One region of the Lysinibacillus sp. NPDC093190 genome, then DNA from elsewhere that is predicted to be linked to it. Evidence: riboswitches for the same ligand, from Rfam matches in the RefSeq annotation. Region 1 holds a riboswitch; the other holds the start of a gene.
What was found. A riboswitch is a leader RNA that binds a small molecule or an ion and turns the genes downstream of it on or off. The one in region 1 is predicted to bind FMN.
Positions count from the first base shown of each region.

Region 2: it holds a riboswitch for FMN, as region 1 does, so the genes downstream of both, ribE (riboflavin synthase) here and ACQKOF_RS20065 (ECF transporter S component) in region 1, are expected to answer to the same signal.

Region 1 covers NZ_JBNNVG010000030.1:24,517-40,613, reverse strand. Annotated here, with positions in the region: gene ACQKOF_RS20120 (NUDIX hydrolase) at 175-567, shown strand; gene ACQKOF_RS20115 (hypothetical protein) at 668-880, opposite strand; gene ACQKOF_RS20110 (sporulation protein Cse60) at 903-1,079, opposite strand; gene ACQKOF_RS20105 (hypothetical protein) at 1,371-2,063, shown strand; gene ACQKOF_RS20100 (hypothetical protein) at 2,060-2,479, shown strand; gene glnA (type I glutamate--ammonia ligase) at 2,608-3,942, opposite strand; gene ACQKOF_RS20090 (SpoIIE family protein phosphatase) at 4,399-5,532, shown strand; gene ACQKOF_RS20085 (ATP-binding protein) at 5,532-5,954, shown strand; gene ACQKOF_RS20080 (methyl-accepting chemotaxis protein) at 5,982-7,676, shown strand; gene ACQKOF_RS20075 (STAS domain-containing protein) at 7,905-8,291, shown strand; gene ACQKOF_RS20070 (sodium-dependent transporter) at 8,357-9,703, opposite strand; gene ACQKOF_RS20065 (ECF transporter S component) at 9,856-10,443, opposite strand; FMN riboswitch at 10,665-10,862, opposite strand; gene ACQKOF_RS20060 (RNA polymerase subunit sigma) at 11,178-12,482, opposite strand; gene sigX (RNA polymerase sigma factor SigX) at 12,479-13,012, opposite strand; gene ACQKOF_RS20050 (ATP-binding protein) at 13,096-14,871, opposite strand; gene ACQKOF_RS20045 (response regulator transcription factor) at 14,864-15,580, opposite strand; gene ccsB (c-type cytochrome biogenesis protein CcsB) at 15,750-16,097, opposite strand, start outside.
Region 2 covers NZ_JBNNVG010000014.1:14,257-30,353, forward strand. Annotated here, with positions in the region: gene ACQKOF_RS12465 (methyl-accepting chemotaxis protein) at 98-922, shown strand; gene ACQKOF_RS12470 (HAD hydrolase-like protein) at 968-1,585, opposite strand; gene ACQKOF_RS12475 (YibE/F family protein) at 1,885-2,661, opposite strand; gene ACQKOF_RS12480 (YibE/F family protein) at 2,661-3,731, opposite strand; partial or broken gene ACQKOF_RS12485 (SDR family oxidoreductase) at 4,565-4,707, shown strand; gene ACQKOF_RS12490 (hypothetical protein) at 4,783-4,950, shown strand; gene ACQKOF_RS12495 (ABC-F family ATP-binding cassette domain-containing protein) at 5,213-6,589, shown strand; gene ACQKOF_RS12500 (ATP-binding cassette domain-containing protein) at 6,511-6,837, shown strand; gene ACQKOF_RS12505 (SDR family NAD(P)-dependent oxidoreductase) at 6,929-7,684, shown strand; FMN riboswitch at 7,847-7,972, shown strand; FMN riboswitch at 8,098-8,223, shown strand; gene ribE (riboflavin synthase) at 8,365-9,003, shown strand; partial or broken gene ribB (3,4-dihydroxy-2-butanone-4-phosphate synthase) at 9,034-9,627, shown strand; gene ribH (6,7-dimethyl-8-ribityllumazine synthase) at 9,681-10,148, shown strand; gene ACQKOF_RS12525 (spore germination protein) at 10,332-11,777, shown strand; gene ACQKOF_RS12530 (ATP-binding protein) at 12,505-13,809, shown strand; gene ACQKOF_RS12535 (histidine phosphatase family protein) at 14,228-14,791, shown strand; gene ACQKOF_RS12540 (GNAT family N-acetyltransferase) at 15,060-15,914, shown strand.

The DNA of each region.
Region 1 (16,097 bases):
CTGCGCGAAAGCGAAGCGGCAGCAACAATGTTTTATCTGTGCGAAAGCGAAGCGGCAGCAACAAAGCGGCCAGTCGGAACGGAAATCAACCCAACGCTATGAGGATTAGCCTTTTTATTTACATAATTGGTATAATTATTCACAAATAAAGTTAAAAGAACTAGACTGGAGGTTTTGATATTGGATAAATGGCAAGGAGCTGCAGGAATCTGCTTAAATGAAGACAAACAATTATTAATGGTTTTACAAGGTACTGAAGAGGAAGTAAAAACATGGTCAGTGCCATCAGGCGGAAAAGAAACTACTGAGAATTTTGAGACATGTTGTATCCGCGAAGTATATGAGGAAACAGGATTTGTAGTAGACATCGTCAGAGAAGTGTTACATAAAAATAATGATGTAGTAGAAGTTCGCTATTTCGAAACAATCATTAAAGGTGGTCAAATGATGATACATGATCCCGATGAATTGATTTATGACATTGCGCGGAAATCAAAAGATGATTTACTATATTTAACATTAACTTTCCCTGAAGATAGACAATTTCTATTATCATTATTTCAATAAAACCTATCGCAATAAATGATGAGAAGCTTAGCTTAGTGCTTGACATTACCTCAACCGCGGGTATTTCCCTTCCACCCGCGGGTAAACTCTTATATTATGATTATTTCATTTTTACTTTTTCAACAGCCGCTTCATATATCAATTCATCATCGATTTTAATATATTGATTTTTCGCAGCCTTACAATAGCCTTCTTGTTCTAAAAAATCCTTTAGTTCAGATTTCTTCGCAAATATTTTTTCAATGACATTTTTCTCCGCCCCAGATTCATCATCTGTTCTTTTTGCAATTGATACCCAATATATTTTTGACAAGTTATTCCCCCCTTTGGATCAATTATTTATAAATAATTAAAGCTGAATGTATAACTGTATGTTCCCCTATATATAACGTATTGTATTTAATATCAACTACTAAACACTCGCTTAAATCTAATAGAGCGTTGTTAATATCATGTTCAAATTGTACAATGTCATTATTTTGGATCGTTACTACTTGAGTCGCTTGCGTCATACATTTTCCCCCTTTTCTTCTAATCATAGAATAAAAGGAATTATTTGTCACAATAAAATGTTTTCGGTAGTAGGAGAAGGAAGAGAAAAAGTAGTACATAAAAATTATAGGGTAATTCTGCAAAAAAATATTTGGTAATATATACCAAGGATACCTTTTCAAGTATAACAAACAGAATTGAGAATAACTTTTGCTAAAACGTATACCAGGTATTTGATTGGAGTGCAGGCTTTGACAACTCTTGAAGATGAGCTTTTTTAAAAATACCTTAGCCAAAATGGAGAGATTCATTTGAAAATAATAGAGAGAGTAATAATACTATCATGTACAGCTATATTCCTATTCATTGTTTTTAAAGCCGTATATAATGGTGTACTGGCAAATAGATCTTTGATTAAACCGCAAAGTTCAAATTATTATCAAATAATCGATAAAGATTTCAATAAAACAGTAGACGTACCTTTTACTGATATTACCTCATTTAGGGGTAATGCTGACTATATTTATATGAGTGTAGATCAAGAAAGTCCTTCTCGTCTCGATAATAAAATTGTTCAATACAATCGAAAGACCCAAAAATACACACCTATATTTAACAGTAAGTTTAAAATGCCCTCTGTTCAAGGTGTAGAATTAAATGATAATTGGTTAGTATGGGTAGATACCGATGAAAGTGGATGGCAGTTGAACCTATATTTTATGAATTTAAAGACGAAAGAAATTCAACCGTTGACAAAAGAAAATGAAGAAAATGTTTTTAATGACTTCCCTGTCCTAATTGGGGACTATGCAGCTTGGATTAAATCGGATAGAAAAGTTGAAAAAGCGGAAGTTATGTTAAAGAATCTAAAAACAAATGAAACCGAGAGTATATTTGATTTAAATACTTATACATTTATGAATATGCATTTATCTTCAAAGGATGGAAAAATATTATTTACTGATAAAAAAATAATTATGGTTATTTGTATTTATACGATGTGATAAGTAAAGAAATAGAAGAAATAAAAACTAACTATGAATACATTGGTTGGGCAAGTTTGCTAAATAGCCAACAATTTATTTATCTAACCTTTAGTGACCCAAGTGAATCTTCACTCGATAACCAAAAGCTTCTTTTTTATAATATTTCTAATAAACATACCCAAGAAGTTCTTTCGGATGTGTTAACTGTAAATGCTCATTATACAGATTTTAATAATCAAGTGTTTTTTTCTTATAACGATGAAGGAATGAGAAAATTTAAGGTAAAGAATAATTTACTAGTTGAAGATGGGGAATTAGAAACTCCTAACATTTATAGGCTTTCTGCTGAAAATGATGTCTATATTATTAATCAGGACCTTTCAGATGAAAAACGCAAAAGCAAATTGATTATCCAAAGTAAGCTGACTAACTAAAAAAAGGCTATCCCTATCAAGGTAAAGATTGAGATGGCCTTCTTCTTTATAAAATTTGATAGACACTCAATTCCTCGCATTTTAAATCAAAAGAAGTGTCGGAGCACCAAAGCCCCAACACTCCCCTTCTAATACATTTCCAAATATTCTTCCCGCTCCCAGTTATGGACACGCGTGCGGTATTTATTCCATTCTATTTCTTTAGCAGCCGTGAATTTTTCAAAGATATGATCTCCAAGCGCTTCACGAACGATATGATCCATTTCTAGTTCAAGGAGTGCGTATTCCAATGACGATGGGATGCTGTCAATACTGTTCAATTCACGTTCAGCTCGTGACATTTTATAAATATTGCGATCTACAGCATCCGGAGGTGTGAGATCTTTGCGAATGCCATCGAGCCCAGATGCTAAAATAACGGCCATCGCTAAATAAGGATTTGCTGCTGGATCGACAGAACGAAGCTCGATACGTGTTGATAGTCCTCTTGAAGCTGGAATTCGAATAAGTGGTGAACGGTTTTGTGCAGACCATGCCACATAGCAAGGGGCCTCATAGCCAGGCACTAATCGTTTATAGGAATTAACAAGTGGGTTCGTGACAGCTGTAAAACCGTGTACATGTTTTAATATTCCTGCCATAAAGCTACGCGCTGTTTGGCTTAATTGCAATTCTGCGCTCTCATCATAAAACGCATTGTTATCCCCTTCAAATAATGATAAGTTGAAATGCATACCAGAACCGTTAACACCAAATAGTGGCTTTGGCATAAAGGTTGCATGCAGTCCATGCTGTGCCGCTATCGTTTTTACAACAAGCTTAAACGTTTGAATATTATCACATGCTTCAATAGCATTTGCATATTTAAAGTCGATTTCATGTTGACCAGGTGCAACCTCATGATGTGATGCCTCAATTTCAAAGCCCATTTCTTCTAACTCTAATACGATATCACGTCGACAGTTCTCCCCTAAGTCAGTTGGGGCTAGGTCGAAGTACCCGCCGCTATCATTTAACTGGAGTGTTGGATGCCCTTTTTCATCTAGCTTAAATAAGAAAAATTCTGGCTCTGGTCCTAAATTAAATGAGCTAAACCCTAACTCCTCCATCTCCTTTAAAACCCTCTTCAGATTGGAGCGTGGATCACCTTCAAATGGTGTACCATCTGGTCTATCAATATCACAGATCAAACGAGCCACTTTACCTTTTTCAGCAGTCCAAGGAAAAATGACGAATGTATCACGGTCAGGACGCAAATACATATCTGATTCTTCAATACGTACAAAACCTTCAATTGATGAACCATCAAACATAATTTTATTGTCCAATGCTTTTTCTAATTGGCTAACTGGTACTTCAACGTTTTTTATTGTTCCTAATATATCAGTAAATTGTAGGCGAATAAATTTCACATTTTCTTCCTTAACACGACGTTTAATATCTTCTTTTGCATAACGTTTCATTTTTCACCACTCCAATGTAATTTTAATTAACATATATTTTTTATAGCTGTTTTTAAAATACATTAAAAGGATGTAAAACACAATACTTATGTAAGGTTTTATTACATTCGTTTTATCGAATATATTTATCTTTTTTTCAGATGGATAGAGTCCCCTCTCTGAAAATCATTTAAAGGTGTCTTTAGACTTATAATAAAGCGCTTTAGTTAAAAAATTTTTGACTTTATTGCTTGAAGCAAGAACTTTTTTTCCATATTTTATATCACATTAGTCTTGTATAATGTCATATTTATTGGTAAATTTATAGCAAATTAGAATTTCTATATTATTCATCAGATAAGTAAATATGGCGTATATATAATAGTCGGAAATTATTATATCAATTTTGCCTTGGCGTAATTTCGCCCGTGGCTTTATCTTCTGTTAAAGATACATAAGGCGGTGAATGTAAGAAGCATGTCAGTATTAGTTATTGGCAGCGTAAGCAATGATGTGTTGCGTCTGCAAAAATATTTTCATCGTATCGACATCAAAAATATTCATTGCTTTACAACAACTGACGCAGCAATGAATTATTTATCAGATTCTTTGAAAGAAGAGTTGGAATTAATTATTCTCGATGCAAAAATGACGCTTAAAAACTGCGAGAACATTTGTCAACAAATTGACGGGCTAAAAAACTGGATTGATGCCCCTATTCTCCTTTCTACTACTTACGAAAAAAGTATTACAATTGATAGGGTTTTTGAAGCTGGGATTTTCGACTTTATTTTAAAACCATTTGATTTTACTCAGTTTAAAACTCGGATTCAGGTGGCCCTTAAATATCAAAAGGAAACCAAGCTACGAAAGCAGCAAGAAAGTATTATTCAAAAAGATTTAATTGTCGCGAAGAAATTTCAAAAAAATGCACTATCTCCTCCATTGAATCTTGAGCATATTCAGATCGATGGGCTTTATGTTACATCCAACACATTAGGAGGCGACATGTACTGCTGGTTTAAGATTAATGAGCATTTAACTGCCATTCTTCTTTACGACGCAATGGGACATGGCATTGCCGCATCACTCGTCACGATGTCCATTAGATCTTTGTTAAAAGGAATGATTACGAAATTAATCGATCCAGTTTTCGTAATTCAAGAACTTAACCGCCAAATTTACGAGCTATTTTCTGATGAAGATATGGACCGTTTTTTAATGACAGCTATCTACATACTCATTGATACGAAAAACGGAACTGCACACTATGTTAATGCGGCTCATCCATCTGGTTTCTTATTTGGAAAATACGGAGAGACGGTGTTCCTCCCAGCAAATACACCTATTTTAGGGTTATTCCCAACCATTTCTATTAATAAAAAAACGATACCTTTATCCGGATGGCATCGCATAATACTTTATACGGATGGATTATTGACAATAAATGAGCAACATGTTGTTGATATGGACTTTTTCCATTCCTATGCTTCACATGGTAATGGCTATGCCCTGCGAAAATTTTCCCAAAAATACGATTTATCCGATAATTTCTACAGCGATGATATAACAGTAGTTTCAATAACAATTACATTACAGGTCGGTGATTGATGATGGAATTCATACTCAATGTAAATCCTGATACACAAGCTATAGCTTATGTAGATCAAGTTATAGAGAATTATACAAATGTATATAATTTACCTTTTAAAAGAGAAATACAATTTGTCGCACATGAATTAGTTATAAATGCTGTGGAAGCTGTGAAGAAGAATGATCCATATTCCGAAAGGGCTATTCAAGTACATGTATCTCATTCTAATGAAGAAATAAAAATAACAGTTACTGATGAAGCGAAAGGAATCGCTGATAAGGATTGGGAGAAGGCTCTACAATTTGATTTAAACGAACTGGATTATTCAGATCGTGGGAGAGGTTTATTTTTTGTTAAAAATATGGTCGACCATATTTGGTTTGAAAATATTTCTGAAACGAAATTTTTAGTTGGTATTTCAAAAAAGATTCATGTATAAAGTAAACGGAAAATTGGAGGAGTTTTCATGAAGCTGTCAATCCGAAAAAAAATGAGCCTGTTAATATTCGGGTGTATTTTGCTACTCACTACACTTTTAGCAGGAATAAATTTTTATGTTGCCAAAAAAAATCTTTTAGAAAGCGCAAATACAAAGCTCTTATCAGATATTCAATTAGGCTATGAATATTTAGATGCTAAATTCCCTGGAGAATGGTCCATTAAAAACAATCAATTGTATAAAGGTGACGTCAAAATGGTAGACAATTTTGAGGTAGCTGATAAAGTGGGAGAGCTAACAAACGGAAATGCCGTCTCAATCTTCCAAAACGATACTCGTATTAGTACAAATATAGTTGAGAATGGAGAACGCGCATTAAATACAAAGGTTTCTGATGTAGTTGCGAAAGTTGTGTTAGGAGAAAAAAAACGTTTTATCGGATCAGCAAATGTCTTAGGTAGTATGCATCAAGGAGCCTATGACCCCATTTTAAATAGCCAAGGCGATGTTATTGGCGTATGGGCGACAGCTGTTCCAACCGCTCCTTATATAAGCATTGCTACAAAGTCTGCACTGGAAAATGTAGCGATTTCCTTAGGAATTGCCATATTAATAATCGCTGGGATTAGTTGGTTTTTACAGCGACAAATCATCAGACCTATTAATATTTTAAGTACAAATGCTAAAGAGTTAGCAGATTTAAATTTAAATGTAAAGTTATTAAACCCAAAAGGTAAAGATGAGATTGCTGTTTTAGCAAATGCCTTTAGTGATATGAAAAATCGTTTAACAGAGACGATGACAATCGTAGCTGGTAGCGCTAACCAAATAGCTAACTCATCACACTCATTAGCAGAATCATCACACCAAACAAGTGAGGCTTCTAGCCAAATTGCACTTACGATGAATGAAATTGCAGTTGGCACTACGACTCAATCTGATCAGGCTGAACAAATAGTGTCAATGATGCAAAAAACAATTGAAGAAGTATCGAGCAGTTTACAAAAGGCCGAGAACACGTTAAATAGCGCTATAGATTCGACCAAAATTGCACGTAAAGGTGAAGAGGCGATTAATGAGGCGATTAAACATTTAAGCGACGTTACGCAAACAGTGTCTTATGCGACAGATTCTATCCAAAAACTCGGTAAACGCTCGGAAGAAATCGGTGGCATTATTACCGTTATTACTGGTATTGCAGAGCAAACAAATCTACTCGCCCTCAATGCAGCCATCGAAGCAGCACGGGCAGGCGAGCAAGGAAAAGGGTTTGCCGTTGTTGCATCAGAGGTACGCCAGCTAGCCGAACAATCAAGCTTAGCATCAGGACAAATTACAAATCTCATTAATGATATTCAGGCTGAAACTTCTGTGACAGTTCGCACAATGGAAAGTAATTTGCTAGCTGTAGAGGAGCAAGTAACAATTATCAATAAAGGAGGAACGGCTTTAAAGGAAATTGTTGAAAAGGTTGAAGAAACAGAAAAAGGCGTTGAGCAAATGAAGGCTGCATTTACGCATGTAAACAATAACTCATTAGGTGTTCAACAAGCCATTCAAGATATTTCCCGTATTATTGAAGACTCCGCAGCAGCAACAGAGGAAATTGCCGCAACATCGGAAGAACAATATGCAACCGTTGCAGAAATTACTCAAAGTTCAGATGAGTTAGCATCAATTGCTGATAAATTACAAAATGAAGTCAATAAATTCAAGTTTTAATTTCTTTCAGCAATTATTTTCTGTACCGAAAGCGTAGCGACAGGTACAGATGTTTTATGTAACGTAAGTGAAATGGCAGTTACAAGTGTTTTGGTAGCGAAAGCGAAGCGTCAGCTACAGATGTTTTATGTAACGTAAGTGAAACGGCAGTTACAAATGTCTTTTGTTTGATTTTCTCTAAAGAATGAGAATTCCCTAACATGAAAAAGAAAATGGAGGCACTATAGTATGAATCAGAAAAAAATTGCGATGGATATCGACACAAAGGCTGATTATATTTTGATTGCGTTTACTGGCGATTTAGAATACGGGATGATTGAAGAGATAAAAAAAGAGCTTCAATCGTTAAGCTTGGAAACAAAGCATGGATACATTATCGATATGCACAAGGTTACAAACATTGATAGTACCGGCTTTGGCATGATCGTCAATTTCGCCAAGAAAGTATCTGTAAAAGAAAAGAAAATCGCCATTATTGTCGTCGATGATTTCATTCGCAACTTGTTTGCTATTTCGCAAGTCGATAAAGTATTCCCTATTACGAAAAGCGAAGAGAAAGCGAGACAAATCATTAAAGAAGGCTGGCTAGGTGAGCTATCGCTTAGTGAATATTAACCTATTGTTGCCCCCATCATTAAAGAAGGTTGCATTCCTATTAAACGGAACGCAACCTACTTTTTTTAATATTGTAAAAGCATATTTACGAACACAACGATAATGACAAGAGGTACTACTATTAACATCAATAGATGATATGTTGAATAGAACCCCTGCCCCATTTGACTTCCTATTAATAATTCCTTCTTCACAAATTCTTTATCAACCACATACGCAATAAAGATAGCAATCAACAAGTTACCTAACGGAAGCATTAAATTAGATACTAAAAAGTCAGTTGCATCAAAAATTGTTTTTCCAAAGATTGATATGTCCGCCAATGTACTCGATGAAAGAGCTGCAGGAATCGCCGCAACAAAGACTACTACACCTAGTAGCATTGTCAATGCAGGACGAGACATACGCCTTTTCTCCATAAATGCCGCTACGATAATTTCATATAAACTGAAGGAAGAGGTTAACGTTGCAAATAAAAATAATATTAAAAACATTGCTAAGAATATTTCACCAAAGGGCATTTGGCTAAATGCTGTTGGCAGAACCATAAATAGTAAGCCCGGTCCAGACGCTGGTTCTAAATTAAAAGCAAATACAACAGGGAAAATTGCCAATCCCGCTAAGAACGATACAAGCACAGTGAGAAGAACTACGGAGCCTGCAGAATTCGGTAAGCTCACATCCTTCTTTAAATAGGAGCTGTACGTCACAAGACAAGAAAATCCTACCGCTAATCCAAAGAAGGACTGCCCCAACGCTTCTAATATAGCCTTTCCAGTTATATTGGAAAAGTCCGGCCACAAGAAGAATTTAACCCCCTCCATTGCTCCATCTAATGTTAAAGCCCGCACAACAAGTACAATAAACATAATAAATAATAAAGGCATCATCCACTTATTAGCCTTTTCTATACCATTTTGCACACCAAGTGAAATGACTAGTACATTTACTAGCGTAAACAATCCTAAACCTAGTAATGTAATCCATGGTGTTCCTATAATCTTTCCAAATAGTTCACTAGGATCATTGGCAGGATCAATAACAGCCCCAGTCACACCAAGGCCACTATAGATAAAAATCCAACCTCCCACAACACTATAAAAACTTAACAATAAAAAACAACCGAGTACACCCATACGCCCAACCCAAGCCCAGCCTGTTTTCGTAGGTGCAATTTTTTTATAGGCAGTCACAGCCTCAGATTGTGTACCACGACCTAAAATATATTCGGATAATAACATCGGTAAACCAATCAACAATGTAAATAGAACAAAAATAAGGAAAAACGCTCCCCCACCACTTTGTCCAGTAACATAGGGAAGCTTCCAAATTGCTCCTAGTCCGATCGCAGCTCCTGCCGATGCTAAAATAAAGCCTAGTTTACTAGACCACTGACTCTTTTTTTCACTCATCTCTTCAAACTCCTCTAACATTCTAAGCTCTTCCTTATTCTACATTAAAATACTAAACCCGACTAGATTAATTCTATACGTTACTTTTGCGCAATATTATCCAACTCACATAAAAAACCTCGAGCGTTTAACAGCTCGAGGTTTCATTCCAATTATTTTGTTAAATACATGGAACGCTGATGATCAATCCATTTACGCATTGTTGTGAATAGCAATACCATAATGATAGTAATTAAAATACCTTTCACAATGTTAAATGGCAATATACCAGCTACGATCATTTTATATAGTGAATCCCCTACAACAGGCTCCATACCTAAAAAGTAAGTGTACATAGGTAAAAATACTGCATAGTTAAGAATGCTCATTCCAACTGCCATTATGATTGTTCCAGCAGCTAAACCTCCGATAAGACCTTGAACTGTTTTGACGCGATTAAAAACAAAGCTAACTGGTAGAATAAATAAAATACCTGTTGCAAAGTTCGCGATATGTCCTACCGGTACTCCTGTTGGCGTGCCTGAGAAAACCCAGTCCAACACATTCTTAAAGAATTCTACTAAAATACCAGCTACAGGTCCCATTGTGATCGCTGCTAGTAATGCTGGCATATCACTGAAGTCTACTTCCAAAAATGCTGGAAATGGTGGAATTGGGAAATTAAAAAGCATTAATAAAAACGAAATACTGCTCAGCATGCCAATCGTAATATACGATTGAAGTTTAACATTTTTCTTCATAGAAAACTCTCTCCTCTTTGCTGATTCAATCTCGCAAGAAGAAAGGTTACGACCTAATCAATAATTATCATGAAAAAACCCTTATGCAAAAGAGCATAAGGGAGAATAGGCATGATTAAAGAACGCCATTAATTAACTATTTTAGAGCATACGCTGTGTGAAGACACATCGAATAAACGCTCGTTCATAGCTAAATTCATAACAATGAATGACGATCGTACCTCCATCTTCTCCCATCCAGACTTTAACTGTCGGCCTTGGAATTGCACCAAGTCAGCCATGCAAAAAATTATTTGCACAGGTCGCGGGCTGAAGAGCATTTAGTAAATCATTCGAGCTAATATGACTTGAAGGAAATATTAGCGATTTACAACTCTATTACCGCCGGTCGGGATTTTCACCCTGCCCCGAAGATGAATCATTATTTTTTTGTTTCATAGCCTTACTATAATGAATTATTAGAAAAAAGTAAATAGCTTTGCTTAAAAAATCCCGATTAAACTTGTATGTTTTACAGATACTCGGTTAATATCCTTATAAAGTGAAACTGTAATCAGTAGAGGTTTTACGCATCCCAATTGCTTATTAGCGTTCACCAATCAGGCAATTTATCGTTCCCTTAACTTCTTTGCTATTGGTATTATAAAATGCCAAGAGCATTCACGCACATACAAAGGCGAGAATGCTCCAAAAAAAATATTTAAGTTCCGTTCGTCTATTTGTTGTTATGCTTTTTATGGCATATATCGTTTATTGGCTCCTACAGGCTTTGGCAAGAAATTTTTCAAATCAAATCCTTCCCAGCTCTCCTGTACAACATTGTCTAGACGTACTTGTTTATCAAAGCTTGCAGCAGTGAGCATCATAGCTTCAATTAATTGAGTTGCACGGACCGCGTCTATTGTCGTTAAATCAAGCGGTTCATCAAATGTAACAATAACGCCTTCTGCTACCTCTTTCACAGTGTATGTTATATTTTCCGGTACGACAGGAAAGTATGCATCATCATTATTATTTCGCATAACAGTAAGAGCTTCTGTAACTGTGGAAAAAGTTTTACGAGAATCAGGTGATAAATATTCAGCCCCATTTTCATCTTTATATAAATAATAATTAAAATGATTTGAGCTTGTTAATGCCATGGGTTTACTTGAATCTTCTTCCTTGGCAAGCTCGTGGACTGTACCATCAGGATTTTCAAACTCAATATCTTTATACTCGGAATCTGAGAATGTATCCTGTATTGTCCCTAAATATTCGTCTGTATCTGCTGAAGCGACATCAAAGTCATCTTTCTTCGGCAATACATGGACCAATTTATCACCCTTCTCCTTTATTTCCCCTTTATATGGATGATAGTTAGTAAAACCATTTGCTTTCTCATCAATTTGTGGCGCATACTTTTCATACATTTGTAGGGTTGTGGGCTTTTTCTTCCCAAAATCAGTAGCAACTCGTTCATTTGGTATGATATACGTCATCGGTACACTTTTCTTATCACGATTTGCCAAACCAATACGGAACACTACTGCATCTGTTAAATCTTCCTCATAAACAGATGATCGTAGTGACATGATCTGTGCATGGTCTGCTACTATGTTGGACTCCATAATTTTATCATGGTTGACAGAGCTTTTTGCTGCGCGATTATCCTGCAATGTTGAATATTGAGAAGGTTCAGGAGCATTAGCCTGGTCTATTTTTGCATCATTATGATTCATGAACATGGAGCCTGTAAGTACTGTTAAAGCGAAAACTGCTGCAACACTCATAAAGATTGGCCATTTACGAGCTTTCTTCTTTGTTGTTGCTGTCTCGGTACTTTCTTGTTGCGTATGCATACTGTGTTGTTGCTCTTGCGATGTTATTTCATCATCTATTGGTTGTTGTATAACTTCTTGAAGATGGACATTATCCTGCAAGCGAGCATCTGCCAATAATCGTTTTAATATTTCTTCTTTCGAACGGCGGTCAGAAAGCTTAGGGGCATTATTCAATACATGTTCAAGTTGGTCATCATCAAATTGATTATGTGTCATTGCCGTTTCGCCTCCTGTTCTCTAACCTGTTGTAGCTGTTGCCTTAAAAATTTAATGGCACGATGCTGAGTGGTTTTTACCTTCGCTTCTGTCCAATCTAGTATTTGCGCTGTTTCTGCAATCGATAAATCTTGAAAGTAACGCATAATAATGACCATTTTTTGGTCACCTGTACAGTGTTCAAGTGCTGCTTGCACCTGCATAAATTCATCACTGGCCTGCAATACGTCTTCCGGTGATGGTGTGGTTGAATGTAGCTGTTCCGTTTCCCAGTCAAAAAAATCAAGTGAATGTTTTTGGCGTACAGCCTGCTTTCTAAAATGATCAATAGCGACATTTTTAGCAATAGCAAAAAGCCATGTCTTTTCACTGCTATTTCCTGCGAACTGGTCATATGAGCGCAATACGCGAACATAAACCTCATGCGCTAAATCCTCAGCAAGTGTACGGTTTTTTACTAAATAAATAAGAAACTGGAACACGTCTTGATGATATGCATCGTATAATCGATGGAACACGGAGTCATTCAAAGCACTCCACCCCCGTTCTATTTATATTTGTCGTCTTAATGTCCACAGAAGTTACATCCAATTAATACCACTCTTTAATAGTATTAATCAAAAGGTAAATAAAACGTGAAGATAGTCCCCTCTTTCAGCACACTATCTACCATAATATTGCCTGAATGTGCCTTGACAATATTTCTAGCAATAGCTAAACCTAGGCCAGTTCCGCCCTTAGAACGCGTACGTGCCTTATCTGCTTTATAGAAACGTTCAAAGACATATGGTAAGTCCTCTTGTGGAATACCATGCCCTGTATCCTGAACAGATATTTTGGCAAAGGTTGGCTCCTGCTCAACCTTCACTGTTACTGACCCTTCAGCAGTATGACGGAGAGCATTATCAACTAAATTCGTTAGTACTTGTTCAATCCGATCCTCGTCTATACTAATCGTAGCTTCGTCATTAAATTCACTGTCAAATATCAGACGAACATGTTTCTCTTTTGCAACCTGTGCAAATTTTTGCGTAATACGTTCAAATGTTGAATTAATTGGAAGTTCATCCTTGTAAAGTGTCATATGCCCCGCTTCCATACGCGCAAGGTCTAGTAAATCTGTTACGAGGCGTCCCATACGCTTCGATTCATCATAAATAATTTTTGTAATCTCATTTCGTTCTTCTTGATCCTGAATAAAGTCATCATCCATTAGGGCCTCTGAATAACCTTGAAGCATCGAGATTGGAGTCCGTAGCTCATGAGACACATTAGCAATAAAGTCTGAACGCAGTTTCTCTAAGCGATGCTGCTCCGTCATATCACGAATAACCGCAACCGCTCCACGTATCGATTCCTCACTATAAAGAGGGCTAATCGTAAACGTGTAGTAATTTCCATCCATCTCAATTTCTTCTTCAAGCTTATCCTCAAACATCAGTACATGGTCGAGCATATGATAAAGCTCTGGCGGAATTGGCTTCGCACTTTGTGAGCCTTTATTGACAAACCATTTTTGCATTAAACGGTCAGCTGGCGGATTACTTAATAATATTGTACGGTCACGATTAAACGTAATAACTGCGTCTGTCATCGATGTCAAAATATTTGAAAGCTGTTCATTTTCTTGATTGATCACTTCTAGATTGTGTTTCAATTGACGTCCCATTTGATTAAAGGCAACTGCAAGCTGGCCAATTTCATCATTTTGTGTAGTCGGCATCTTCGCTTCAAAATTCCCTTTAGAAATTTCAAACGCCAACTCTCGCATTTTACGTAATGGTGATGTAATACGTGATGAAAGGAAAAACGCAAAAAATGTCGTCAGCACAAAGGCAATGAACGCAGATAAAAAGACAATTTTCGTTGTCTCTTTCGATGTTTTATGCAGCGCATCTGGACTTTGATAAATAAAGACAGCCCCGTGCACTGCATCTTCCACATTTACTGGGAAACCTAGCACAACATACGAATCCATTTTTTCTTCGTCTGTGGAAGACGGCATCATCATTTCCTTAATAATCGGTTTATCTGATTGAAAAACTTCTTGGAACGATTTATTAGCTAAAATCATATCCTGGATTTCTTTTTTATTTACACCTTCCTGCATAGCAAAAGAAACTCTGTCATGGTTAATAGCAATAAGCGCATTCGTACTTTCAGGTAAAATATCTTTTAATAATTCCAAAGTCGACTCTGCTGTTTCATTATCATCTACTATACTTGCAACCGTTGCTGCAGTTTGACGCAAAGAGCTTTCTGCCTGTTGCATATGGTAATTCTGAAGGAACTCAAGCATTAAAATCGTGAAAACAAATAATACAAATGAAACGAGAAGCAATATGGTTACCCATAGCTTCCCGACAACACTATTCCATATTCTATTCATTGACAACCTCAAATTTGTAGCCAACGCCCCATACAGTAACAATCATTTTTGCAGCGTTTTCAGAGACACGGTTGAGCTTTTCACGTAAACGTTTTACATGTGTGTCAACTGTACGTAAGTCACCAAAGAAATCATAATGCCAAACTTCTTTTAGTAATTGTTCACGGTCAAATACTTTATCTGGTGATTTAGCTAGGAAATAAAGCAATTCATACTCTTTAGGCGTTAAATTAACTTCAATACCCTCCGCTGTTACACGGTGCGCATCATGATCGATCATTAAATGTTGGAACACAACTAAATCTTTTGAAGAAGAAGCATTTGTCGAAGGTGAGAATGCTTGTGAACGGCGTAATATAGCCTTCACACGTAACACAACCTCACGAGGACTAAATGGTTTTACAATATAATCATCTGCTCCAAGCTCAAAGCCTTGTACGCGATTCGCTTCCTCGCCTTTTGCAGTTAATAAAATAATCGGTGTTGCTGCTCGTTCACGGATTTCCGCACAAACTTCAAGCCCGTCTTTTTCTGGCATCATAATATCTAATAAAATACAGTGATACTCTTTTTCTAAAGATTTTTCGATCGCTTGTTCACCATTTTCTGCTTCGTCAACAAGGTACCCTTCTCGCTCCAAATACATTTTTAATAAGCGTCGAATACGATCCTCGTCATCTACAACTAATACTGAAATATTTTCTGACACTTTCACGATCCCTCTCTTCTAATCTTTCTCTACCTACTATTGTACATGGTACAGCACATATTGAAAAGAAAAGAAAGCCTTCTTGCCACAGCAAGAAGGCTCTTCTTTCCAATACTAGCGACGTAAAAATCTCATATGTCTCAAATGAATCAGTTTTTATCAAATCAGTTTAAGCTGATGCGTATGAGTGTAAACCTGCAAGAATCAAGTTAACAGCAATTAAGTTAAATAATATTATTCCAAAACCAATTAAAGCTAACCATGCAGATTTTTCACCTTCCCAGCCTTTTGATAAACGTAAGTGTAGGAATGCTGCATAGAATAACCATGTAATTAGTGCCCACACTTCCTTCGGATCCCATCCCCAGAAACGACTCCACGCAAGTTGTGCCCAAATCATTGCAAAGATTAAAGCACCTAACGTAAATACTGGGAAACCAATTATCACTGAGCGATAACCAATTTCATCAACTAATTGTAAATTTACTCGTTTGACAAAAGGTTGGAAAATCGCACT
Region 2 (16,097 bases), on a different contig from region 1:
GAAGACACTTATGCCAAAGGTGTCTTTTTTTAGGTGTCATGCTATAGTTAAATTGAGGTATTTCAGTATAATTGTGTTATGAGGAAGGGGAAAAATAATGCATCCGAAACTACAGGCAGCAATAGATTCTATTGATTTTTACCAGGTAACATATCCAGAAGATGCTTGTATTATAGTTGCTGATACTGAGAAAGTCATTGCCTATAAGCCAGGAAAACAAGTGGACTTAAAGATTAAAGTTGGTGATCCTATAGTGAAGTATCGTGGAACAACAACTGAAAAGGCTCTTAGCTCAGGAAAGTTTATTAGGGAAGAGCGAGGTTCTGAGGATTTTGGAATGGCGTATATTGCCTCAGCACAACCTATTTTTGATGGTGGGAAAGTAGTTGGTGTGTTAAGTGCCATTATTTCGAATGAAAAAATGGATGGTATGCGTTTATTAGCGACAGAGCTTTCTAGTTCTGTTGAAGAAATGATCGCAACGAATGAAGAGTTAGCAGTAGCAAGTGTAGATGTATCAAATCGCTTGGAGGAGCTATCCAACTTTTCGGAATCAATGACTGGAGATATTCAACAAATCAATACGATTGTTAATTTAGTAAAAGATTTAGCCATGAAATCTAAAATTCTTGGATTAAATGCTTCCATTGAGGCTGCTCGCTCAGGTGAGCATGGACGGGGCTTTGCTGTAGTAGCATCTGAAATACAGAAAATGTCTCAAAGTAGTAATGAAAGTGCCAATAGCATTACAAATCAATTAGAAAGCATTAAACAATCTATTGATCAAGTCAATGAATCAGCAAATCAAATCGCAACGTTTACCCAGCAATTTTCTGTGAGTATGCATGAATTAACCGATACTTATAAAGGAATTAACAGCACAGCAGAAAAATTAATGCATATTAGCGAGGTAAAAGCCTAACATATAAAAGGATAATAGCAATTTAAACGCTATTATCCTCTACATTTATATGATATTTAAAATTTCTTGTGGTGTAGCAACTTTGTATTCGGGCTCTTCTTGTTGTACAACTTCAATAGCGTCATATCCCCAACTAACCCAAATAATAGGCACGCCTACTTTTTTGCAGGCTACGATATCTCTTTGCTCATCACCAATGTATAAAACTTCTGATGGTGTAATGTTTGAATCTTTTAAAAATTTCTTCATTACTTTATCCTTTCCAAAAATACGGTTTGAGCAAAGAACATTTGATATACACTGAATGCCGTTCATTTTTAGAAATTCTAAAATGTTCTCCTGTGAATTGGAGGAAATAATAAGGATTTTATAGCCTCTTTTATCAATATCCATAAGGACTTCTTTAATACCATCATAAAGATGAACATCATTTAATGACTGACGATACAAGCGATAAAACTGTGGTAAAATCATGGGCAATTTATACATAGGAAAGTCGAATAATTTACTACGTTCCGCTATAGACAATTTTTTCAATGCTTCGATTTCCTTTAACTCAATTCCTTTAAATTTATATTTCAGCGCAAGTGTATTCCAAGCTGATGCAAACACTGCCGTAGAATCTGCCAATGTTCCATCAAAATCAAAGATAATATATTTCATGACAAATTTTCTCCTTTAATCATCTAGTTGTAAAGACGTTTTTTTCTTGAAAATGTTACTGCCTATTTTTAAAATAATGACATGATTATACAGAATATGAAACAGCGTATTATAAATAACCCCAGATGACTATTTTTTTTACTAATGGGTAAATATTTTTTCAGGTTCTTTGGTAAATATTGTACCGAAAAATGCTTTGAATTCAATAACGAAATCATCTTTAAAATATTTTTATTTAGTTAAATGGACAAAAAAAGTACCTGTCATCCGTTGTTTGAGTTGGGTGACAGGTACGACTATTATGAAACATCTTGTGTTGTATCTCGTTTTTTTGTTAAATAATATGCATTTACTGAGGAAGTAATAGGAATGATAAGTGCGATTCCAATACCTGCGCAGAATATCATAATAAGTTCAGTGGCAAATATTTTAGAATTAACAATTTCGCCAATTGAATAAGATAAATCTTTAAACCATATGAGCAAGCTTAAATATCCACCGAAGAAAGCGAAAAATAATGTATTTGTATCTGTACCTAAAATGTCCCTTCCAATGCTTAAACCTGATGTAAATAATTTTCTTCTACTAATTAACGGGTTATGGTGAAGAATCTCATGCATGGAAGTAGCGATGGAAATGGCAACATCCAAAATTGCACCAATCGTGCTCATAATAATAACGGATGCTCCAATTTGCACAAAATTAACCCCAATATAAAGTGAAAAAATACTAATTTCTTCTGTAGATTCTTCCCCGAATCCTCGAATCATTGATTTCTCCGTTACAAAAACAATGAATAGTAATAAAATGACAATCGTAATCATCGTAGAAATGAATGCAGTTACCGTTTTACTGCTCATTTCATTAATAAAAAATAAGCTAATCCAGCTAATGACGGTACAGGCAATGAGCGTTAATACAATCGGACTATTTTTCTGATTGGTCATTAAAAAGATAGTGATAAAGAGTACTCCAAAGTTTAAAAATAAAGATAGAAAAGATCGAACACCTTTTTTTCCACCAATAGCGATCATCAATATGAATAAAATGGCAGTTAACCATACTAATACATTCATTATTTTGCCCTCTTTCGATTAATGAAAAAAATAGAAGTATATAGACTGATCGGAATCGTTAAGACAACACCGATTCCACCTGCTAGGGCTCGGGCTAATTCTAACGAAAGGTTCAAGGAAAGTGTTTGACCTAATGGATAAGAATTTTTTAAATATAAAATTAACATAGGAATTGAGCCACAAATATAAACAAAAAACAAAATACTTGTAATCGTTCCCATAATGTCTTTCCCAATATCCATACCTGAGGTTTTCAGTGCTTTGTCAGAAATATTGTGGTTTTGCTCAAATAAAGCGAACATTGAAGAAGCCATGGTAATGGAGACATCCATTACAGCCCCTAGTGCTCCAATAAATAACCCAGCCATAAAAATCACTCGATAAGGTCGCGTTAAAAATTGCATTTCTTCATATCGAATTCCATTCTCGTTTGTGATCCACAGTACTAAAGCGCTAATCAATAACGAAATAAATGTTCCTAAAAGTGTTGCAACAATCCCTGCATATGTTTTTTCATTCAAGCCGTTAATGAGCATTAAAGAAATGATCGTAAATAAAAGAACACATACCCCACTTATAAATATCAAATTTATATTTGAATGCACATATAAATCCAAGGCGAAGGATAATACAAGAGAATTTATAATTAAACTGATGATTGAGAATAATCCTTGTCTTTTTCCAACAATCAGCAAAGCAAAAATAAAAATCCACGCTACTATCAAGACGAACTGATCACGTTTTACGTCTAAAATTGTCCCAGCCAAATCTCCATTTTTGTCCGTATTTGCTTTAATGGAAACAAATAATTTATTCCCAACATGGTACTCTTGGTCGTAGGCACCAGATGCTGAATACTCATTTGTAAAATGAATAAGCTTCCCTTTTTCTTCACCATTTTTTAATATAGCTGTAATTAGCTGAGTATATAAATGATCATCATTTTCATACATATCCGTTACAGGGTTTGATTCTTTTAATTCCGTTTTTATAACTTCAGCAATTGGACGATCATAAAAAGCTTCATTGTGATAAACGAAAAAAACAGAAGCGATAAAGCAAATTGCCATAAAGGTATAAAATATAATTTTGTTATAAGACTTTTTCTTCAAGATGTTTTGCAATAAAAAAACCTCCAATGTGAGAAGGGAATCTAATCAAATTCGTTGCGTTCATTGTTAGAGTTGACACGAACAATGACTCACAATATCATTATGATTTTTTAACTTCTTTCAGCAGAAGTATCCCACCTCTATAGGCGGTGAGATGAATGCGAATTTAAGTTACTTTTCTGCGGGTGTCCAAACACCTGTACCTGTCGCTACGCTTTCGGTACAAAAGACATTTGCTGAAAGAAGTTAGAGCCTCCGGTGGATGTCACGGAATCGGAAAGGAATTGAATAAAGGATGTTAGCCTAAAATCATCGCATCCATGCGATAACGGCTAACTGACCTGCATCGGTGCCGCTGCCGCTACGCTTTCGCGCAAAAAACATCTGCAGGCCTAAGCACAAAGCCGATTCCGGACGCAATTACGCCGAGGCATAATTGATTGTCAAGCAGATTAAAAAAGTGCCATTATATAGTAACGTGCTAATTGAATAGAGGTTCCTTAATTATATAATCGAGGCTAAACTGGCTTTTAAGTTAGTTATAGCATATTTAAATTATTGTTATTCATTGAGAAGTTTATTAATTAAATCACTTATAGAGAAATATTATGTGCATAGTCGTGTTGATTAGGAAAATAGAGGTTTATTATTAACCAATCAAAGGTTTTATTGTTGATTTTTTGATTATGTACGACCGTTTTTAGCTGGTTGTAATAGAGGAAGCGGTTCCGTCACTCGCCCGCAGTGGAAATTGGCTTCTTCCAAATAATAGGGGTAAGCAACACACCTTATTTGGCTCAGACACGCCAATGAAACGAGCGGGACAACCATTTGAGCTTGCACCTACCTATATTTATTTAGCCTCCGATGACTCATCCTTCGTTACTGGTCAAGTACTACATGTGAATGGGGGTATATAATGACGGAAACTTAGGCAATTAAGGGATTTGTGTTTTTTAACGTTTTGTGATAGATTAGTAGATACTAAATTCGAAAGGAGGTAAAAGTGATGGAAACTGTATTCGCAAAAGGCTTAGCAGAAAAAGAGGTAAAATCTTACATGCTTGGTGGGGATTTGCTATCAAAGGGAGAAGTCTGCCCTTTTTTAAGCAAATTTCATATCGAAAACAGATTCCGGAAGCTTTTGCCTTCTTATTTTAACAATTGTAGTCATTAATTTTTGACGAACTTGTATAAATATATTTATGCAATTATGGCGCCGGTTCTGTACGGCGCTTTTTTACGTTCCATTGTGAAATATAAGGAATCTTTCCCTTACTTGTAGGGTTTTTTTCGCACTTTTAAGGCGCCGTTCTTCGGCGTCTTTTTTGTGTTTTAAAGGAGTGAAAAGAGATGTGTAACCTTATATGTCCATTCATCTGTTAAGCGTCTTTAGCTTTGCAAAAGAGATGGTCAAAATCTATAAGGAGATTAAACAAATGATACTTCAATTAAATGGAATTAGTAAAAGCTATTTGGGAGATCCAGTTCTGTCAAATATAACGATGAAAATTGAGCGAGGAGATAAAATTGGCCTCATAGGTGTTAATGGGGCTGGTAAATCAACATTATTAAAGATAATTGCAGGAGACCTTCCTTATGATAATGGAGAACTGTACATCGGGAAAGGCATTAAAATTGGTTATTTACGTCAAGACAGTGGGTTGAAGCTAGACAATACAATTTGGGCTGAAATGTTAGAAGCGTTACCTGACCTACTTGAGGTTGAAAAAGAACTTCGAGAGCTTGAAAAGAAGATGAGCGAGCCGATGTTCATAGACAATCCTAAAAAATTTGAAAAAATTATGGATCGATATGCAATAAAATCAGAATGGTTTATGCAGCATGGTGGCTATGAAATGGAAGCTAAAATAAACAGTATTCTTAATGGCATGGGCTTTGAAAGTACGTCAAAAAATACCCCTATTCATCAGCTAAGCGGTGGACAAAAAACTCGACTTGCACTAGCGAAAATTTTACTGGAACAGCCAGATTTACTAATGCTAGATGAACCGACGAATCATTTGGATTTTACAACATTAAATTGGCTTGAAGCGTATTTACGCTCATACCAAGGTTCCATTCTTGTCATTTCGCATGATCGATATTTTTTAGATGCACTTGTCAACGGTATTTATGAGATTGAGCGAACAGAAGTCAGGAAATATGTTGGCAATTACTCTAAGTATGTAGAAGGAAAAGAAAAAAATCGTAACTTGCTTGAAAAAAAATATGTCTTGCAACAGCAAAAAATTTCGAAAATGGAAGACTATATACAACGCAATATTACTATGGCTACTTCTTCTAAAAGTGCAAAAAACAAAAGAAAACAGCTTGAGAGAATAAAACGAATTGAAAAGCCTCTAAAGGATTTAAAACATACACAGATGGCATTTTTAATGGAAAAAAACTCTCATAAGGAAGTGTTAAAGGTACGAGATTTATCGGTTTCCTTTACGGTAGAATGCGAGCAACAACCGCTATTAAAAAATATTAATTTTCAGCTACATCGTGGTGATAAGGTTGCATTAATTGGTCCGAATGGTGTTGGAAAATCAACACTAATAAAGACGCTGTTAAAGGAGATTAGTCCAGATAGTGGTGTTATCACTTGGGGGAATGGTGTTACGGTAGGTTACTACGATCAAGAGCAATCGAATTTACATCCAAATAACACCATTTTACATGAGGTCTGGAGTATTACCCGCACATTGAAGAAGCGAGAGTTCGTACTGTTTTGGGGAATTTCTTATTTACTGGTGAAGATGTTTTTAAAAAGATATCTACCCTCAGTGGAGGTGAGAGGGCACGAGTAGCTTTAACGAAACTCGTATTGCTAAAAGCTAATGTGCTTATTATGGATGAGCCAACTAATCACCTTGATTTATTTAGTAAAGAAGTATTGGAACAGGCTCTTTTGAATTTTGAGGGAACACTTTTCTTTATTTCGCATGATCGATATTTTCTTAATAAGCTAGCACACAAAATGGTGGAGCTTTCCACAACTGGTACGAGTATCTTTAGCGGTAATTATGACGATTACATGAAAATGAAATTAAACTAAGGGACATAACATGGAAAGGCAAAGAGGACCACCTATTAAGAAAATATTTGTGTTAGTTAATAAAATATAAAAGCGAAAAGAGGAAGAGAGTATGACAAATAATCAAATTGCAGTTATTACTGGATCAGGTAGTGGAATTGGTAGAGCAACTAGTACTAAATTTGCTGAAAATGGCTATAAAGTTGTGTTAGTAGATTTTAACGAGAAAACTGGAGAAGAGACCCTTAAACTAATTCAACAAAATGGCGGTGAAGGAATTTTCGTTAAAGCGGATGTTTCCAAAGTAGAGGATGTTCAGAATTATGTACAGCAAGCGGTAAACACATATGGCCGTATCGATGTATTCTTCAATAACGCTGGCATTATTCAAAAATTCGCACCATTTACAACGGTAGAATTGGAAGAATACGATCGTCTTATGGATATCAATGTAAAAGGTATTTTTCTTGGCATGAAATATGTCATCCGAGTAATGGAAAAGCAGGGTAAAGGGTCGATTATAAATACTGCTTCATCGGCAGGTATTCGTCCAGAACACAGTATCGCTGTATACTCCGCAAGTAAACATGCAGTAATCGGTTTAACGAAAGGGGTAGCGATCGAGTATGCAAATAAAGGTATTCGTATTAATGCTGTGTGTCCAGGTGGTATCGTTACACCATTATTCCATAGTGTTGCTGAAACACTTGAAAAAACAGGATACGTACCCGAAGAAATGTCACGTGTACGTATGGGACGTCATGGTGAACCAGAAGAAGTAGCAGAAGCGGTCCTATTCTTAGCTTCGGATAAAGCTAGCTTCATGGCTGGTGCTGTTGTCTCTGTTGACGGTAGTTTGACTGTATAAATTTATTGTCCTTGGAACAGCACGCCTTTGGTCTTTTTAATGACCAAAGGTGGTGGCTGTTTTTATGTCGCGAATGTGAAATGAATTAGAGAAAAAATTTTTATAAACAATTATCTGGATAATAAAATAAAATAGTGTTATCGTAAGTAATAGCTAAATAAAAATATCCTTCAGGGTCGGGTGAAATTCCCAATCGGCGGTGATGAAGTAATTCAAAGTCCGTGAGCGCAAGCTGATTTGGTGCAAATCCAAAACCGACAGTTATAGTCTGGATGGGAGAAGGGTAAAAGTGTGAACTTTTTAAATTCGCTTGAGTTTATAAGGTTTATTTGATTATGCTTTTATGTTAACTACTTCCCGTCGTTTAGTTGGGAAGTAGTTTTTGTTTTATTTAGCTAAAAAATTAAATAGCAGTAGTTCTTCGGGGTCGGGTGAAATTCCCAATCGGCGGTGATGAAGTAATTCAAAGTCCGTGAGCGCAAGCTGATTTGGTGCAAATCCAAAACCGACAGTGACAGTCTGGATGGGAGAAGAACGATGAGATGACAGCCTATGGAAAAATTTTGTATCCATGAGGTTTATTTGTTGACGTCTTATGTATATAAACTCCCAAACCCCTTTAATCTAAGGGGTTTTTTGTTTGAACGGAAATTATTAAATGAATGAAAGTAGGTGAAAAAATGTTTACAGGAATTGTTGAGGATATTGGTACCGTAAAAACCATGCAAAGCGATAGAAAAAGTATGAAAATTACCGTTATTTCAAAGAAAATGGTAGAGGATGTAAAGCTCGGGGACAGTATAGCGGTCAATGGTGTTTGTTTAACAGTGATACATTTTAATGAACAAGAGCTAACGATGGATGTAATGCCTGAAACAGTGAGCGCAACAAATTTACAGCAGCTGGCAGTTGGAGATCCGGTAAATTTAGAGCACGCTATGTCAGCTAATGGACGTTTCGGTGGTCATTTTGTATCCGGACATGTAGACGGGGTAGGGAAAATAGTGCGCAAGCGGCCATTAGCAAATGCAGTCTATATTGATATTGAACTATCAACGGAGTTAACGAGCTACTGTATTCCAAAGGGCTCCATCACAATTGATGGAACGAGTCTAACACTCTTTCATGTCGAGAAAAATGGTGTCACAGTATCCCTGATACCTCACACTTACAAGGAAACCATTTTAGGTAAGAAGAAGCTTGGTGATCTCGTCAATGTAGAAACCGATTTAGTTGGAAAATACATTTTGCATCAACTTAAGTATGGACAGGAACCACCGACCATTACAAGAGACTTCTTAGCACAAAACGGGTTTTAACCAATACTCTAAGAACTGGAGGTGGAGATATTGCTACATTCAATTGAAGAAGCAATAGAGGATTTAAAACAAGGTAAGATGATTATTGTAGTAGATGACGAGGACCGAGAAAACGAAGGGGACTTACTCGCACTTGCGGAATTTATGACACCTGAAACGATTAACTTTATGGCGACCTATGGAAGAGGTCTTATTTGTACACCGATTTCACAGCAGATTGCACAAAAATTAGCATTAACGCCTATGGTTAGTATTAATACAGATAATCATCAAACGGCATTTACCGTTAGTATAGATCATGTAGACACAACAACTGGAATTAGCGCCTTTGAACGGGCAATGACTATACAAAAGATGCTAGAGCCACAAGCAAAAGCTGCGGATTTTCGTAGACCGGGCCATGTATTCCCGTTAATTGCAATGGACAATGGTGTATTAGAGCGTAGAGGACATACAGAAGCAACAATCGATTTGGCCAAGCTGTGTAATAGTATTCCTGCGGGAGTTATTTGTGAAATTATGGGCGACAACGGCAAAATGCTACGCTTTAATGACCTCGTTAAATATGCAGCGCAACATCATTTAAAAATGATTTCAATTGAAGCATTGGCAACATATCGTCGTCAACAAATAATAGAAGAAAACACAATGACATTATAAAAAAGGAGAAAAGGACAATGGGTAAAAAATTTGAAGCACAATTAATTGGTACGGATTTAAAAATAGCAGTAGTAGTAGGTCGTTTTAACGAATTTATTACAAGCAAATTATTGGACGGTGCATTAGATGGTTTAAAGCGTCATGGTGTGGATGAGAATTCTATCGATGTAGCATGGGTTCCTGGTGCATTTGAAGTTCCATTCATCGCAAAACAGTTAGCTGAAACAAAGAAATATGATGCAATTATTGGATTAGGTACAGTAATCCGTGGCTCAACAACACATTATGATTATGTATGTAATGAATCAGCAAAAGGAATTGCAAATGTGTCATTAACAACAAATGTACCTGTTATTTTTGGCATTGTTACTACTGAAAATATTGAACAAGCGATTGAACGCGCAGGGACAAAATCCGGGAATAAAGGCTATGACGCGGCAATGTCTGCTATTGAAATGGCAAATTTAAAGAAGATGATTGGATAAATCTTTCCTAATAATAGTATGGAAATTTCATAGGGAATTATTCTGAGAAAGCATTTTTAACATCAAGTATCCTTGAATATTTTTTTAAAGAATGGGGAAAATATCCGTAAGTGTATTTATGTTATTACTCATAAATGTACTAATTTGGAGCTGGTTCAGTAGGAGATGAGGAATATTTCATCAATGGAACAAGAGTTAAATTTGAAATCTTTGAAGTCACTATTTCAACGCTCTGCTGATGTGATATTCCAAGAGTATTTCTTTCAGCAACATAAAGTACATTTGATAAAATGTGAAGCGATGATTAATGAGCGGTTACTGCAGACCGTTATTGTACAACGAGTTCAATCATTATTTACTGCAACATCGGAGGAAATGATAGAAGAACATATACAAAACAATTTACGCGTTCCTCATCTTCAGAAAATATCAAGTAAAGATGATGCCATTACAAGAGTTTATAAAGGACATGTTTTACTCTATTTTGAAGATATGAATTTGCTGTATTCAAGTTATATCGCTAAAAAACCGAATCGGGAGCCTAAAGAAACAACTCTTGAATTAGTTGTCAAAGGTCCGAGAGATGATTTTATTGAGGATGTTTTTATTAATATTGCTTTATTACGAAAACGATTACCTACTAATTCATTAAGTGTTGAGACGTATGAACTTGGTAAACGATCCAGAACAACTGTGGCTGTACTTTATTTTGAAGATGTCGTAAATCAAAAGATGCTTGAGAAAATAAAATTACAGCTGCAACGAATTGATACGGATATTGTATTTAGTGGGGATTTATTGATGGAAAGAATTGAGCAGAGTGCCAAAATTCTACCTAAACATGATTATACTGGACGCCCTGATTTTGCTGTACAAGCTTTAAGTAGAGGGCGCATTATCATCATAGTTGATGGTGTATCATATGCTATCATTATCCCTGCTAATTCAATGTTACTTTTTAAAACTGGTGAAGATAATGAGTATCCGATTATTGTAAGCTCAATGGAGCGTTTACTACGAATTATGGCTATCTTAATCAGTATACTTTTACCAGGTTTTTGGCTAGCACTAACAACCCACCATCAAGAGCAATTGCCATTCATCCTATTGGCAACAGTCGTTGAATCAAGAATGGGGCTTCCATTTCCAACTATTCTTGAAATATTAATGATGCTTTTTATGTTTGAATTATTTCGAGAAGCAAATATACATCTACCCAATGTTATTAGTGGTTCAATAAGTGTTGTCGGGGGATTAATTATTGGAGATGCAGCCATTAAATCGGGTGTTACAAGCCCTTCCATGATTGTAGTGATAGCTACCTCAAGTATTGCAGCCTTTACTCTCGTCAACCAATCTATTGTATCAGCAATGAGTATTCTCAGGTTAATCATTGTTTTAGCATCTGCCTTTTTAGGGTTATTTGGATTTTTCGTTTCGGTGTTTTTCATACTTCTTTATACTGCAAATTTACGAGTATTAGGTGTTCCTTACTTAAATATGGGAGCAGATTTAGACTGGCAGGATATTAAAAGATCTTTAGTTCGCTTATCTCCTTCAGGTTATCGTAAGCGACCGAAATTTTTAAATGTACAGGATGATACAAAGACATCGAGTAGGAAAAAATAAACACTTAGCATGTAGAGATCAGGCTTTTATAGGCCTGTTTTTTTTTCCTTTTTTCACTTGACCTTATATTTACTTGAAGCTTTACGATAAATATAGAAAACCAATTACATTAGGAGAGGACGCAGAACCGATAACAATTTCCTTTAAAGATTATTTGGGCGAAGCTCTAACGCTTCCTAAAAGGTTAAACGGTTGGATTGATCTAAACAACAATGATGGAATGGAATAAGCAATATATAATAAGGAGGGGGCATGATAAAATGCTTCTCCTTTTTAGTTTACTTTCTAGGGAAGGATTATTAAACTAATGGTTGCGACTAGAACGATGTTTCGCTCGAAAAATAAAAATTGTTTTAGAATTTTATTAGTTCCTGACAGACTTCTTCAACGTCAGTAATGGGAAGGAGATAGCCCAAAAAGTAAGTGGCGATAAATGTGGGGTGGTAATAGTCAAAACTCGCTTAGGATGATAAGATAAGAACGAATATTTTGATTTAGAGAGGCGAAGAAACCTGAATGGTATGCATTTACCCAAGCCGGTTCAGGACGTAACCATAAAAAAGAAGATTACTATAGTATAATAGAAATATTGGATAGAATCGTTTCCCTAGTGGAGAGTATGACATGATGTTAACTTCGGCTAACGATTTTTGTATTTGATGCGAAAGCCAAGCCCAACTAAATTAAGGCATTATTCATGTCTATAGATGAGGAAGTACCAGTTAGTATGAAAACAAGAAAAATAAAACTAATTTTATTACTATCAATTATCTTATTAATATTGTTTACAAGTTTAAACATCTTTACATCCTATATAAAAATGAAAAAGACCGTAGAAGAGTCAATCGCGAACCAAAGTCTGGAAGCGGCTAATTCTATTGCATCTTCAATTGATGTAGAGGCGTACAAACAATTTTTAGATAACCCCGAGAAAAACGATTATTATTGGCAATTGAGAAGCTACTTAAATGATGCAAGAGTAAAATTAAGTGCTTTATTTGTTTATACATTAGATATTGTTAATCCAAAGGTATCCAAAGCAATGATTATGGGGTTACCAAGTGAAGTTGAAGGCTTTGATATCGGAATGGACTGTACAGTACCCGAGACACAAGTGCAAAAAGCTTATAATGGAGAAACATTTGCAACAGATGTAATACAAGATTCTGTACATGGCTCCTACTTAACTGTTGGTGCACCGATTAAGGATGAAACAGGGGAGATTATTGCATACTTAGGCATTGATATTAGTGCAGACACATTAAATGACATCAAGGGAAAAGTGATCCAAGACAATCTTTTTATCTTTATTTTTAATGGTGTACTCATTTTAATCGTTATCGGCTCTGTTTTCTTCTTACAGAGATGGTATCAAAAAGAAGTGGCAGAGGAAGTTGGAGCGACAGAAGATACATATCAAGCAGAAATTAAAACTTTAATCAGTTCCGTGTCCTCTTTAAGACATGATTTCACAAATCATATACAAGTATTGCATGGATTTCTGCAATTAGACAAACCTGATCAGGCCAAACAATATTTATATTCACTATCCAAAGAGGTTCAGGCAATTAAGTCTCTCAAATTAAATATTGATCACCCTGGCTTGTCGATTTTATTACAAACGAAAAAACTAACTGCACAAAATCATAATATTGATATGGATTTTTCAGTATCACAGGATGCATTTAATAAAATTAAAACAACGGATTTAATCAAAATCTTGTCGAATTTAATAGATAATGCGATTGATGCGGCAAATGAATTATCGGAAGAGCAGCGTAAAATAACAATTTGCTGTAAAGCTGATGACAAGCAATATGAATTTAAGGTTACAAATACCGGACCAAATATTGTGGAAGCAGAGCAAATATTCAAGCAAGGATTTTCCACTAAGAAACCAGAAAGTGGTAAAATAAGAGGGCAGGGCCTGTTTATTGTAAATGAAATTGTCAATAAGTACGAAGGTCAAATTTCTATCGATTCATCCAAACATTTAGAGACAACGGCAATAGTAACCATTCCAATAAAGTAAATTTCTAAGAGGCTGGGACAAAAGTGTTTCAGCCAACAAAAAAACCGAACTATTCAATGAAACGCTTATGAAGTGTTTCGGAATAGTTCGGTTTTTCTATTTATCGTGTTTTGTTAATTTAGAAATTATTCGACTTTTCGAAGGAGCCATTTAGTTATGTCCCAGCCTCTTTTTATCTTTATTGATTGAAGTTCACGACCGGCGAAAGAGGGAGTTTTAGCAGCGAAGTAAAGGGGTTTACCGGCTAAATAGGAAATTTTACAGGTGAAATAAAGGAATTACTCCGGCAAATTTAGTTGCTCTTTCGATGAAGTAACTCCTTCGCTGCTAAAAGCTGTTTCAACTTTCATATTTACATTTTTTGAGCAATTCATTTCATATATTTCTAATAATCAACATGGTATTCTATTAGGAGGAGATGAAATATTTGGATAAATCAATCTTGGATTTATTGAAAAAGGGTGGATTCATTTTGTATGCAAGGCATGGCGAGGCAACTGTCGGGGTAGATCAGTCATATTTAAATTTTCAAGATTGTTCTACTCAAAGAAATTTGTCTGAAGTTGGGCGAAGGGAAGCCATTTACTTTGGACAAATACTACGCTATTTACAAATTCCAATCAGTTCACCGATTGTCGCAAGTCCTTTTTGTCGAACAATTGAAACGGCAAAGCTTGCATTTCCTTATGCCTATATCCAAATTGATCCGCTTGGATATGAAATTTATAAATTGGGTGGAAACATTCCAATCGTTGAAAAAACAAATATATTATCAATTCTACAATCAGTGCTAGAAAGAAAGCCACCACAGGGGATGAATCAAGTGATCATTGCTCATAGCTTTCCTGAAGGTGTTGGATTAGGGAGAATTTCAAACATCGGAATGGTTATTGTTAAGCCAAACGGTCCTGGAAATGGTTATGAAATAATAAAAAAATTAACTTTAGAAGATTTATCACTTTTAGGTAGTAGCTCAAATTAAACTTCTTTCTATAGAAGCCTCCCACCTCAATAGGTGGTGAGATGAATGCGGGTCTAAATTGCTTTTCAGCGGGTGTCTAAAGCTGAAAGAAGTTAAGCCTCCGGCGGATGTCACGGAATCGGAAAGGAGTCCTTAGAGGATGTTAGCCTAAAATCATCGCATCTATGCGATAACGGCTAACTGACCTGCATCACGCAGGCCTAAGCATAAAGCCGATTCCGGACACAATTATGCCGAGGCATAATTGATAAAGAGATGGGAGATAAGCATGGACATAAAAACGGTCTCACAGTGCACTTTAGAGGAAACTTTAAAAACTTGGAATAAAGGCTTTGAGGGGTATTTTGTACAAATAGAAATGAATGAAGAGATGTTTTTAAACCGAATCGTTGGAGAAGGACTATCGCCAGAGCTTTCAATCGTCGCATTTGATCATAATAATCCTGTGGGTATTGTATTAAATGGCTTCAGACAAATAGATGGTAAGAAAACATCTTGGAATGGCGGAACAGGCATTTCTCCAGACTATCGCGGTAAAGGTGTTTCTCGTGTTTTAATGGAAGAAACTATCGCCATCTATGAAAGAGAGAATGTGGAAGTTGCAACGCTTGAAGCTATAAAAGAGAATAAAGTAGCAATTGCGTTATATGAGAAGTATGGCTATACAATTACAAATCAATTGCTATTTTTAAGTGGCGAATATAAAGCTAAAGTAGAACAGCAAGCCACAATTCATGTGGAAACTATTAGACCAGAGCAGCTATCACATTTATCTTTTTATCAGGAAGATGTTCCTTGGCAATGTAGTTGGCAAAGTAATAAACAAGGTGAAGCTAAAGTTTTTTACAACGAGAATAATGAAGCGATTGGCTATATGTTATATAAAATAGTATGGGATAAGGATGGAGCCATCGACCACATAGTGCTTTATCAATTAGAGCTATTGGAGAATGGCAATGTAGAACATATTCCACACTTTATCGCTAGCATTACAAATCACAAAGTAAATTTAGCCACAGTTAACTTTTTAGCAAGCAATCCAGCGGCGAGCTATTTGATGGAAAATGGGCTAGAGGTGAAGACAGAGCAAGTGCAAATGAAGAAGAACATGTTTGCGAGATGAGTAGAGAGAATTAGGGACGGTTTGAAATGTCAACGTTAAGCTGAACAACAACGTAGATAAATTTTATTAAACTCTAAACTGGAAAGTGGAACAGAGATTTTCTCTACGAATGATAATAATACTTATAAAATCATTGCGGACTTTAATAGGCAACAAATACTTTATAAGGTTTTGCTTGAGGGC